DNA from 3 places in the Streptomyces akebiae genome. Region 1 is predicted to be linked to each of the others. Evidence: riboswitches for the same ligand, from Rfam matches in the RefSeq annotation. Region 1 holds a riboswitch; each other region holds the start of a gene.
What was found. Region 1 has a riboswitch for cyclic di-AMP ahead of K1J60_RS26225 (LysM peptidoglycan-binding domain-containing protein). Riboswitches for the same ligand answer to the same signal wherever they lie in the genome.
Positions count from the first base shown of each region.

Region 2: another riboswitch for cyclic di-AMP. It lies ahead of K1J60_RS23300 (M23 family metallopeptidase); the one in region 1 lies ahead of K1J60_RS26225 (LysM peptidoglycan-binding domain-containing protein).
Region 3: another riboswitch for cyclic di-AMP. It lies ahead of K1J60_RS17750 (LysM peptidoglycan-binding domain-containing protein); the one in region 1 lies ahead of K1J60_RS26225 (LysM peptidoglycan-binding domain-containing protein).

Region 1 covers NZ_CP080647.1:6,071,550-6,074,816, reverse strand. The annotation lists gene eno (phosphopyruvate hydratase) at 1-647, opposite strand, end outside; gene K1J60_RS26225 (LysM peptidoglycan-binding domain-containing protein) at 1,104-1,793, opposite strand; cyclic di-AMP (ydaO/yuaA leader) riboswitch at 1,798-1,997, opposite strand; gene K1J60_RS26220 (LysM peptidoglycan-binding domain-containing protein) at 2,180-3,229, opposite strand.
Region 2 covers NZ_CP080647.1:5,417,709-5,420,975, forward strand. The annotation lists gene K1J60_RS23290 (GTP cyclohydrolase II) at 1-279, shown strand, start outside; gene K1J60_RS23295 (PP2C family protein-serine/threonine phosphatase) at 424-1,527, shown strand; cyclic di-AMP (ydaO/yuaA leader) riboswitch at 1,809-1,970, shown strand; gene K1J60_RS23300 (M23 family metallopeptidase) at 1,981-3,042, shown strand; gene K1J60_RS23305 (cysteine hydrolase family protein) at 3,136-3,267, shown strand, end outside.
Region 3 covers NZ_CP080647.1:4,153,219-4,156,485, forward strand. The annotation lists gene K1J60_RS17745 (polyprenyl synthetase family protein) at 116-1,126, opposite strand; cyclic di-AMP (ydaO/yuaA leader) riboswitch at 1,699-1,908, shown strand; gene K1J60_RS17750 (LysM peptidoglycan-binding domain-containing protein) at 1,913-2,665, shown strand; gene K1J60_RS17755 (HAD family hydrolase) at 2,722-3,267, opposite strand, start outside.

The DNA of each region.
Region 1 (3,267 bases):
CGGTTGGACTCCAGGTTCGGGGCGAAGCCGCCCTCGTCGCCGAGGCCGGTGGACAGGCCCTTGGTCTTCAGCACCTTCTTGAGGGTGTGGTAGACCTCGGCGCCCCAGCGCAGGGCCTCGGAGAAGGACTCCGCGCCGATGGGGGCGATCATGAACTCCTGGATGTCCACGTTGGAGTCGGCGTGCGAGCCGCCGTTCAGGATGTTCATCATCGGAACGGGCAGCAGGTGCGCGTTCGGGCCGCCCAGGTAGCGGAAGAGCGGGAGGTCGCTGGCCTCGGAGGCGGCGTGGGCGACGGCGAGGGAGACGCCGAGGATGGCGTTGGCGCCGAGGGAGCCCTTGTTGTCGGTGGCGTCCAGGTCGAACATCGCCTGGTCGATCAGGCGCTGCTCGGTGGCGTCGTAGCCGACGAGCTCCGGGCCGATCTGCTCGATCACGGCGAGGACGGCCTTCTCGACGCCCTTGCCGAGGTAGCGGTTGGGGTCGCCGTCACGGAGCTCGATGGCTTCGAAGGCACCGGTGGAGGCGCCGGACGGAACGGCGGCACGACCCGTGCTGCCGTCGTCGAGGCCGACCTCGACCTCGACGGTGGGGTTGCCTCGCGAGTCGAGGATTTCCCGGGCTACGACGACGTCGATGGACGGCACGAGCATCTCCTTCATGGGATGTGACGCGGAACTGCGGGGCCCGCGGGCCCTGCGACTAGAGCCTAACCGCCCCGGGCTCGTCGGCAGCCGACCGACCGTCCCGTGGACAGACAGACCGTACCCATTGTTTCAGGCCGGAACAAAGGGGGGTGGGCCGGAAAGTGAACAGAAAGGCGGAGCGGCGCGGAAACGGCCGGGCCCGGGCGGGGCGACCGGGCATGAAAAAACCCCGCCCCGGTGCGTACGGGGGAATGCGCACCGGGGCGGGGAGCCCGTGGGGACGGGGGGACGGCCCTCACGAGGTCTTCACTATGGAGGACACGGATGTGAGCGGGCTGTGGTTCAGCCGGGAAGCGGCCCGAATTCTCGGCCCGGCCGAACCGGCCCCGCCTGCCCGGCCGTGGGGGACGGCCGTGGGGGCGGCAGGCGTGTGGCGACCGTCGCCGACGCCGCGGGTCAGCTCAGGTGGAGCTGCTGGCCCGGGTAGATGAAGTCGGCGTCGTCGATGATGTCCTTGTTCAGCTCGAAGAGCTTCTCCCAGCCACCCTTGACGTTCTTCTTCGCGGCGATGCCACTGAGGGTGTCGCCGGTGACGACCTTGTACTCGCCGTCGCCCTTCTTGACCTTCTTGCCGGTCGGGGTCTCGACGGTGGCGCGCTCGGAGGAGCGGGAGGCGCGGGTGTCCTCGGTGCTCTTCTTGGTGCTCTGCTGCGAGGAGCCGGAGTCCGAGGAGCCGGAGGAGGCGGCGGCGCCGTCGTACGAGGCGCCGGACAGGCCCTTGCCGCAGACCGGCCAGGCACCCTTGCCCTGGCCCGCGAGGACCTTCTCGGCGATCGCGATCTGCTGGGCCTTGGTCGCCTGGTCGGCGGTGGAGGCGTACTGCGTGCCGCCGTAGCCGGCCCAGGTGGAGGCGGAGAACTGCAGGCCGCCGTAGTAGCCGTTGCCGGTGTTTATGGACCAGTTGCCGCCGGACTCGCACTGGGCGACGGCGTCCCACTCGGAGGCGGTGGCGGCGGAGGCGCTGCCGGCGGCCATCAGCGGGGCGGCGATGGCGGCGGCGCCGGTGACACCGGCGACGGCGATGGCGCGAGCAGACCGATGAAGAACGGCCGGACGACGGTGCTTGCCCTTGCTGGAAAACAGCATGGAGAGATCCCCTCACCGACGCCTGCGAGGTGAGCTGTCGGGTTCGGGCCGGTTGAGTTGCCCGGCCGCGCACGCTCGCCTCTCGGCTCACGTCGCGCGGCTTCACCCCGAGCCGGTTCCGGACGTACGCCCCCGAAGGGCCGCAACCACCGGACCCGGCACTTACCTTGGGTCCCCCGCTCCTGCCTACGGCGCTTGACGCGACGACTGTTCCTTGCGGCCGTTGGCAGGATTCGGCGTACCGACCGCAGGGGCCCGCTGTGGCGAGCGGTCACGACCGTAAACACGTGATTGCCCGGATTTCAAAGACGATCAGGGGGTCTGTGATTCATCTCCCACCTAGATCAAAACGGGCATTCAGGGGCGAACAGTGACCTGAACTGTCGCTACTTTTCGCCCGTTTCGGCACCGACTTCGAGGGTCTGACCGGGAAGGATGAGGTCCGGGTCGGTTCCTACCGTGCCCTCGTTCTCGGCGTACAGCTCGCGCCACCCACCGGTCAGGTCCAGCGAGTTCGCGATCCGCGTCAGACTGTCGCCCGCGCGGACGGTGTAGGCGCCGTCCGCGGCCTCCCGCGCCGCGTCGCCACCGCGGGAGGCGTGACGGCCGGAGGGGGTGGAGTCGGCGGCGCGCGAGCCGTCGGTCACGTCCGCGCCGACCTCCGCGCCGGAGGCGCTCTCGTCGGCACTGGCGCCGCGATGGCGACCGGTGCCGCCTTCACCCTCGTCAGCCGAAGAGCCATCACTCTGTTCCGACTTGTCCGCTTTTGAACCCTCGGAGGCCGTGGAGCCGTCCGAGTCACCCGAGTCGGCGTCGGCGCCCGTACCGGTCCTGGCCTTGGTGGACCCTTCGAAGGCGTCGGAGGTCGAGTCGCCCGAGGCGTCGGAGTCGGTGGAGTCGGCGGACTTTGCCGAGTCGGCCCCGTCGACCTTGCCGGAAGAACCGGATGGATCCGAAGAACTAGACGAACCCGATGTACCGGACGAATCGGATGAACCAGACGGGTCATCCGAATCCGTCGAGTCGCCCGCGACGCCCGTGTCCACGTCGGCGGAACCCGAGTCACCGCCGAGGTTGTGGAGCAGACCGCAGGTGGCCCAGACACCGACGCCCTGGTCGGCGAGCACCTTCTCGGCGACGGCTATCTGCTGCGAACGACTGGCCTGATCGGCGCTGGTCGCGTAGTCGAGGCCGCCGTACTTCTCCCAGTTCGCCTGGGTGAGCTGGAGGCCGCCGTAGCGTCCGTTCCCGGTGTCCGCGCTCCAGAAGCCGCCGCTCTCGCACTCCGCCACCTGGTCCCAGGTGGTTCCGCTGGCCGCGCTCGCGCCGGTGGCGCCGAGCAGGGGGATCGCGATGGCCGAGCCGGTCACTCCGGCCGCGACGAGGAGGGCGGGAGCCTGACGGGGGCGACGGTGTCGACCGTTCCCGGAGAGCATGCGGTTGCCTTTCACGCGACAGCGGTGACCGGTGCGAA
Region 2 (3,267 bases), 650 kb from region 1:
AACGCGGCGCTCGGACTGCCGGAGGACGCCCGGGACTACACGGCGGCGGCCCAGATGCTGGGGGCCCTCGGCATCGACGAGCTCGACCTGCTCTCCAACAACCCCGACAAGGCCCAGCAGTTGCGCGACCTCGGCGTGAGCGTCCGCGACCGCGTCCCCACGGGCGTCTTCACCACCGCCCACAACGTCCGCTACCTCCGCGCCAAGGTCCTCCAGACCCAGCACACCCTCCCCCTGCACGAGCTGACGGGCGGCCTGACGGGCCTCTCGGCGGGCTGAGCCCCGCCAGCCCCCCGGCACCCGCTGCGCCCGCCCTCCCGCACCTCCTCCGGCAGGGCCTAGCCCACTCGGCCCCACCGACTAGCCCCGCCGCCCACCCCCGGAAACCCTGTATCCGTGGGGCAGCGAGAGGGCGCGAAGGACATGCGGGAGCCGGGTGGGCGTCGGTTCTCGTACGCCCGTACGCTCGCCCGCGCCCTTCCCGTGCTGTTGATCGCCGTCGGGCTCTTCTACGACCACTTCACCCCGCGCGAGTTCACCGCGGTGCCCTTCTTCACCGCCGCGCCCCTGGTGACGGCCCCGCTCTTCACGCTGTACGGCACGGTGATCGTCGGCGCCGTGTCGGTGGCCGGCATCAGCGCCGTACGCGTCTATTACGAAGACTCCGGCCACGAGGACGCGATCACCGAGATCGTCACGGTCGCCACCGTCGCCGTACTGGCCGTCCTGATCAACCGCCTCGTCCGCCGCAGCGACGCCCGCCTCGCCACGGCCCGGGAGGTCGCCGAGGCCGCCCAGCGGGCCGTACTGCCGGTGCCGCAGGAGCGGATCGGCGGGCTGGAGATCGCCGCGCGGTACGAGGCCGCGCAGGCCGGGGCGTCGATCGGCGGCGATCTGTACGCGGTGCAGGACTCACCCCACGGCGTACGGCTGATCGTCGGCGACGTACGCGGCAAGGGGCTGGGGGCGGTGTCGGCGGTGGCGGTGCTGATCGGGGCGTTCCGGGAGGCGGCCGAGCAGGAGGCGACGCTCGAAGCGGTGGTCCAGCGGCTGGAACGGGCGCTGGCCCGGGAGGGGACGCGGCGGGAGGCCACGCGAAGGGACGCGGCGGTGGAGTTCGAGGGGTTCGTGACGGCCGTGCTCGCGGAGTTCCCGCACGGCGCGGGCCACGCCCGGATCGTCAACCGGGGCCACCCCTCCCCCCTGATGCTGCACGCCGACGGCACCCTGTGCACGCTGGACGCCCCGCAGCCCGCGCTGCCGCTCGGCATGGACGACCTGGGCACCTGGCCCGACCGCGCGGAGGACACCGTGTTCCCGCCCGGAGCCACGCTGCTCTTCTACACCGACGGCCTCTCCGAGGCGCGGGACGCGCACGGCGTCTTCTACGACCCGGCCGCACGCCTCGCCGGCCGTGTCTTCACCGCCCCGCGCACCCTGCTGACGACGCTCGCGGAGGAGGTGCGCCGACACACGGGTGACCGCACCACGGACGACATGGCCCTCCTGGCGGTCCGCCGCCCTTGAGGTGCCGAGGCCACCGAGATCGCCGCCCGCACCGTGCCCCCCGAGTACCGATGTCACTGAGCGTGTCCGTCCAGCCGTTCTCCGTATAACAACTGACGACACGTCAGGGCGACTGTTACTCGTGAGTCAAGGTCAACTCGCCCGTTTTCGGCCCCTCATGACCCGTAAAGTCCAGCGGGAAAGCCGGAACGATCATTAAGAACAGCTTGGAATGGAGTACTCGCGTCTATTAACGTTCGATAACGCAGCGCGGTCGTCCCAGCCGTCACAAGAGACGGCTCCGTGCTCACGCGTCGAATCCCGCAAGGGAACCGGGGAACCACCACCCTGGGGTGAATCGCACGGAAACCGCCGTGGCAGTACGCACGACCGGTTTACGCGCGTAGGAGACCTTCCTGCTCCGAACCCGTCAGCTAACCCGGTAGGCGAAAAGGAAGGAAGGAGTACGCCCACGTGGCGTCGAACCGGTCCGCGACCGAAGCCCCGTTCGTGCCGACCCAACGCGACGGCGAGAGCCAGACGTTCGGCTACGGCAGCTACAACAGCGACAACGAGGGCCCCTGGCAGGAGTGGAATCCGGGCGAGGACACCCTGCGCCCCGTCCGCGGCCGGCATCGCGTCGCCAAGAAGAGCGGCGTACTCGCACGGGGCGGACTGGCCCGCAGCTCCACCGTTCTCGGCGTCGGTGTCATAGCCGCCGTCAGCGGTGCCGGGATGGCCAGCGCGCAGTCCGGCAAGGCCCCGGTCTCCATATCGATGCCCGACATGCCGAACGTCGGCTCGGTCTTCGAGGACGAGCCCGACGAGCCGGAGCCCCAGGGCTCCTCCTCCCCCCTCAGCAGCGCGGGTCTGATCGCCGCCGACACCGAGCAGGGCACCGCCGACGCCGGCGAGGCGCTGCGCGCCCGCATCATGGCGCAGGCCGAGTCCCAGCAGGACGCCTTCGACAAGGCCGCCGCCGAGGCCGCGCAGACCGCCGCCGCGGAGAAGGCCGCCGAGCAGGCGGCCAAGGAGAAGAAGGAAGCCGAGGCCAAGGAGGCGGCCGCCCAGAAGAAGGCGGAGGAGGAGGCCGCGGCCAAGAAGGAAGCCGAGCGCCTCGCCGCCCTGGCCAAGCAGTTCACCCTTCCCACCTCCTCGTACACCCTCACCTCCACCTTCGGTCAGGCCGGCCCGTACTGGTCCTCCGGCTACCACACCGGCCTCGACTTCGCGGCCCCCACCGGCACCCTCATCAAGGCCGTCCACAGCGGCACCATCACGCAGGCCGGCTACGAGGGCTCCTACGGCTACAAGACCGTCCTCACTCTCGATGACGGCACCGAGATCTGGTACGCCCACCAGTCCTCCATCGGCGTCAGCGTCGGCCAGAAGGTCGCCACCGGGGACGTCATCGGCCGCGTCGGTGCCACCGGCAACGTCACCGGCGCCCACCTCCACATGGAGGTCCACCCCGGCGGCTCCAGCAGCGGCATCGACCCGGCGGCCTGGCTCCGCAGCAAGGGCCTCACCCCGTAGCCCGCCGCCACCCCACACAGAACCAGCGACGCCGCGTCCGCCCTCGGGCCCACGCGGCGTTCGTCTTGTTCTCCCGGAGAAGGGACGGCAAGCATGGCGAAGAGCGCACTCCTGGTGATGGACGTCCAACGGGACGTCGTGGCCATCGCCGACGACGGTTCCGGATATCTGCCGCGCCTGCGCAGGGCGATCGACGGAGCCCGGGCGGCCGACATTCCCGTGATC
Region 3 (3,267 bases), 1.9 Mb from region 1:
ACGCCGACGCCCACTCCTGGAAGGCGGCAGCATCCGGGGGCTCGCCTCAGAGGGCTGGCCCAAGAGGGCTGCTGGCCTCAGAGGGCTGGCCTCAGAGGGAACCCGGTCCGGGTGACTAGCCGGCGCGGTGCACCACGGCGTCGCACAGCTCCACCAGCGCCGCCTTCGCGTCGCACTCCGGCAGGGGGGCCAGCACGGCGCGGGCCTCCTCCGCGTAGCGGATGGTGTCGCGGCGGGCCTGCTCCAGGGCGGGGTGGACGCGGAGCCGGGCCAGGGCCTCGGCGTGGCGGGCGTCGTCGGTGAGGTCGGAGTCGAGCAGCTCACACAGGGCGATGTCGTCCGCCAGACCCAGTCGGCCCGCCCGCTCGCGCAGCCGCAGCACCGGCATGGTCGGCACACCCTCGCGGAGGTCCGTGCCGGGGGTCTTGCCCGACTCGTGCGAGTCGGAGGCGATGTCGAGGACGTCGTCGGCGAGTTGGAAGGCGACACCGAGCCGCTCCCCGTACTGGGTCAGCACGTCGACCACGGTCTCGTCGGCCCCGGCCATCAGTGCGCCGAGCCGTCCGGCGACCGCGACCAGCGACCCGGTCTTGCCGCCCAGCACGTCGAGGTAGTGCTCGATCGGGTCGCGTCCGTCGCGCGGCCCGGCGGTCTCCAGGATCTGTCCGGTGACCAGCCGTTCGAAGGCCTCGGCCTGGATGCGGACGGCGTCGGGGCCGAGATCGGCGAGGACGTGGGAGGCGCGGGCGAAGAGGAAGTCGCCGGTGAGGACGGCGAGCGAGTTGTCCCAGCGGGCGTTGGCGCTCGGCACGCCCCGGCGCACCTCGGCCTCGTCCATCACGTCGTCGTGGTACAGCGTGGCCAGATGGGTCAGCTCGACCACGACCGCCGAGGGCACGACACCCGGCGCGTACGGGTCGCCGAACTGCGCCGCGAGCATCACCAGCAGCGGGCGGAACCGCTTGCCGCCCGCGCGCAGCAGATGCTGGGCGGCCTCCTGGATGAAGGGGACCTCGCTCTTGGTCGCCTCCAGCAGACCCTCTTCGACGGCCGCCATTCCGGCCTGGACATCGGCTTCGAGAGCCTGGTCCCGCGCGCTCAGCCCAAATGGCTCGACGACGGTCACGAGGGTTCTCCTGTCTGCTGACGTCTACTGACGGTCACACGGTCACACGGTCGGTCTGGGTCGCTCTCACGGTCGATGACACAGTTTGTCGATCTGTCGCTGCCATCACCCGAGTCAGCGTATCCGGTCACCTTTCGATCACCACGAGCGCCCACGGGTCGACGCGCGTACGGCACCCGCGCGAGGCCCGCCCCGGCCCCCGCCCCGGCCCCGGCCCCGCCGTCGGAGGACCCCGCGGACCCCCGGAGGTCCCCGGTACACCCCCGAAGGCGTCCCCAAACACCTGGTCCGAGTTGACCGATTTGCCGCATAGCGAGCACTTCACCCGACTCCTCCCGTGAGTTGAGTCACCCGCCCCGGGCGGGGCAACCTTCCGGCGCCAGGTCGACTTTCCCTTTGCGGTAGGCAAGTTGACCCCGGAACACGCATCGGAAATTGCCGCCGAATCACACCAAAGTCAAGGTCAACTAGACCTACCGGCCAAACCGGGACTTGTTCCGATCGTGTGCTCTCGCATACGTTCACACCCCGTCCGGACGGACCGCCGAATCCTGCCGCCGCCCGGACTCCCCACCCATTGACCACTCATCCACGCACGGCAGGAGCGGGGGACCCAGGTAAGCGCCGGTCCGGCATTTCCCCCATCGGACCGACTAGGGGTGAAGCCACGCGCAGTACGCCCAGCGGACGCGACACGCACAGCGACCGCCCAGGCGACGCACGTGGCCGGGCATCTCCAGCCCGAACCCGACAGCTCACCTCGCAGGCGACGGAGAGGAATCCGCCATGCCCGCACGAGGCAAACACCGCCGTCCCAGAAGCAACGCGTTCACCCGTGGCGTGCTCGCCGCCGGAACGGGCGGGGCCGCCCTGGCCCTCCCGCTCACGGTCGCCACGACCGCGAGCGCCGCCACCCCGGCCCAGGCCGTCGGCTCCGTCCAGTCGGCCCCGCAGTCCGCCCCCGCCGTGGCGCAGCCCAAGTCCGCGACCTACACCGTGGTCTCCGGCGACACGCTCTCCTCCATCGCCCGGAAGCACGGCGTCAAGGGCGGCTGGCAGCGGCTCTACAAGGACAACCGCGCCGCCGTCGGCGACAACCCGGCCCTGATCCGCCCGGGCCTGAAGCTGAAGGTGAACGGGACGAAGGCGGCCACGGCGAAGAAGTCGTCGACGGCCTCGAAGACCACCACGGCCACGCAGGCGTCGGTCAAGACGTACCCGAACAACCTCGACGGCTGGATCCGCGAGTCGCTGGACATCATGGCGCAAAAGGGAATTCCCGGGACATACAACGGGATCCACCGCAACATCATGCGCGAGTCCTCGGGCAACCCGCTGGCGATCAACAACTGGGACTCCAACGCGGCCGCGGGCACCCCGTCGAAGGGCCTCCTCCAGGTCATCGACCCGACGTTCGCCGCGTACCACGTGTCCGGCACCCCGTACGACCCGTACGACCCGGTCGCGAACATCACGGCGGCCTGCAACTACGCCGCCGACCGGTACGGCTCGATCGACAACGTGTTCGGCCCGTACTGAGCCCCACCCACTCCGCACTCGTTCCCCTGGGCCGGCGGGCCCAGGGGAACGTTTGTTCAGCCGAACAGCCGGTCCAGCACGACCGCGATCCCGTCGTCCTCGTTGGAGAGGGTCACCTCGTCGGCGACGGCCTTGAGTTCGGGGTGGGCGTTGGCCATGGCGACGCCGTGCGCGGCCCAGTCGAACATCGGGATGTCGTTGGGCATGTCACCGAAGGCGATGGTCTCGTCCGGGGACAGACCGAGATGGTCGGCGGCCAGCGCGAGGCCCGTCGCCTTGGTGATGCCGCACGGCTGGAGTTCGACGGTGCCGGGCCCCGACATGGTGACCGTCGCCAGCGAACCGACCGCCATCCGCGCCGCCGAGGCCAACTCGTCGTCCGACAGATAGGGATGGCGCAGCAGCACCTTGCTGATCGGCTCGCACCACAGGTCGTCGCGGCGCGGCACCCGCACCGCGGGCAGTGTGGGGTGCGGCATGAGGTAGCCGGGCTCGATCAGGGTGAGGCCGTCGACGCCGTCCTGGTCGACCGCCGCGTACACCTGACCGACCTCCGCCTCGATCTTGCCGAGCGCGGTCTCGGCGAGTTCCCTGTCCAGGGT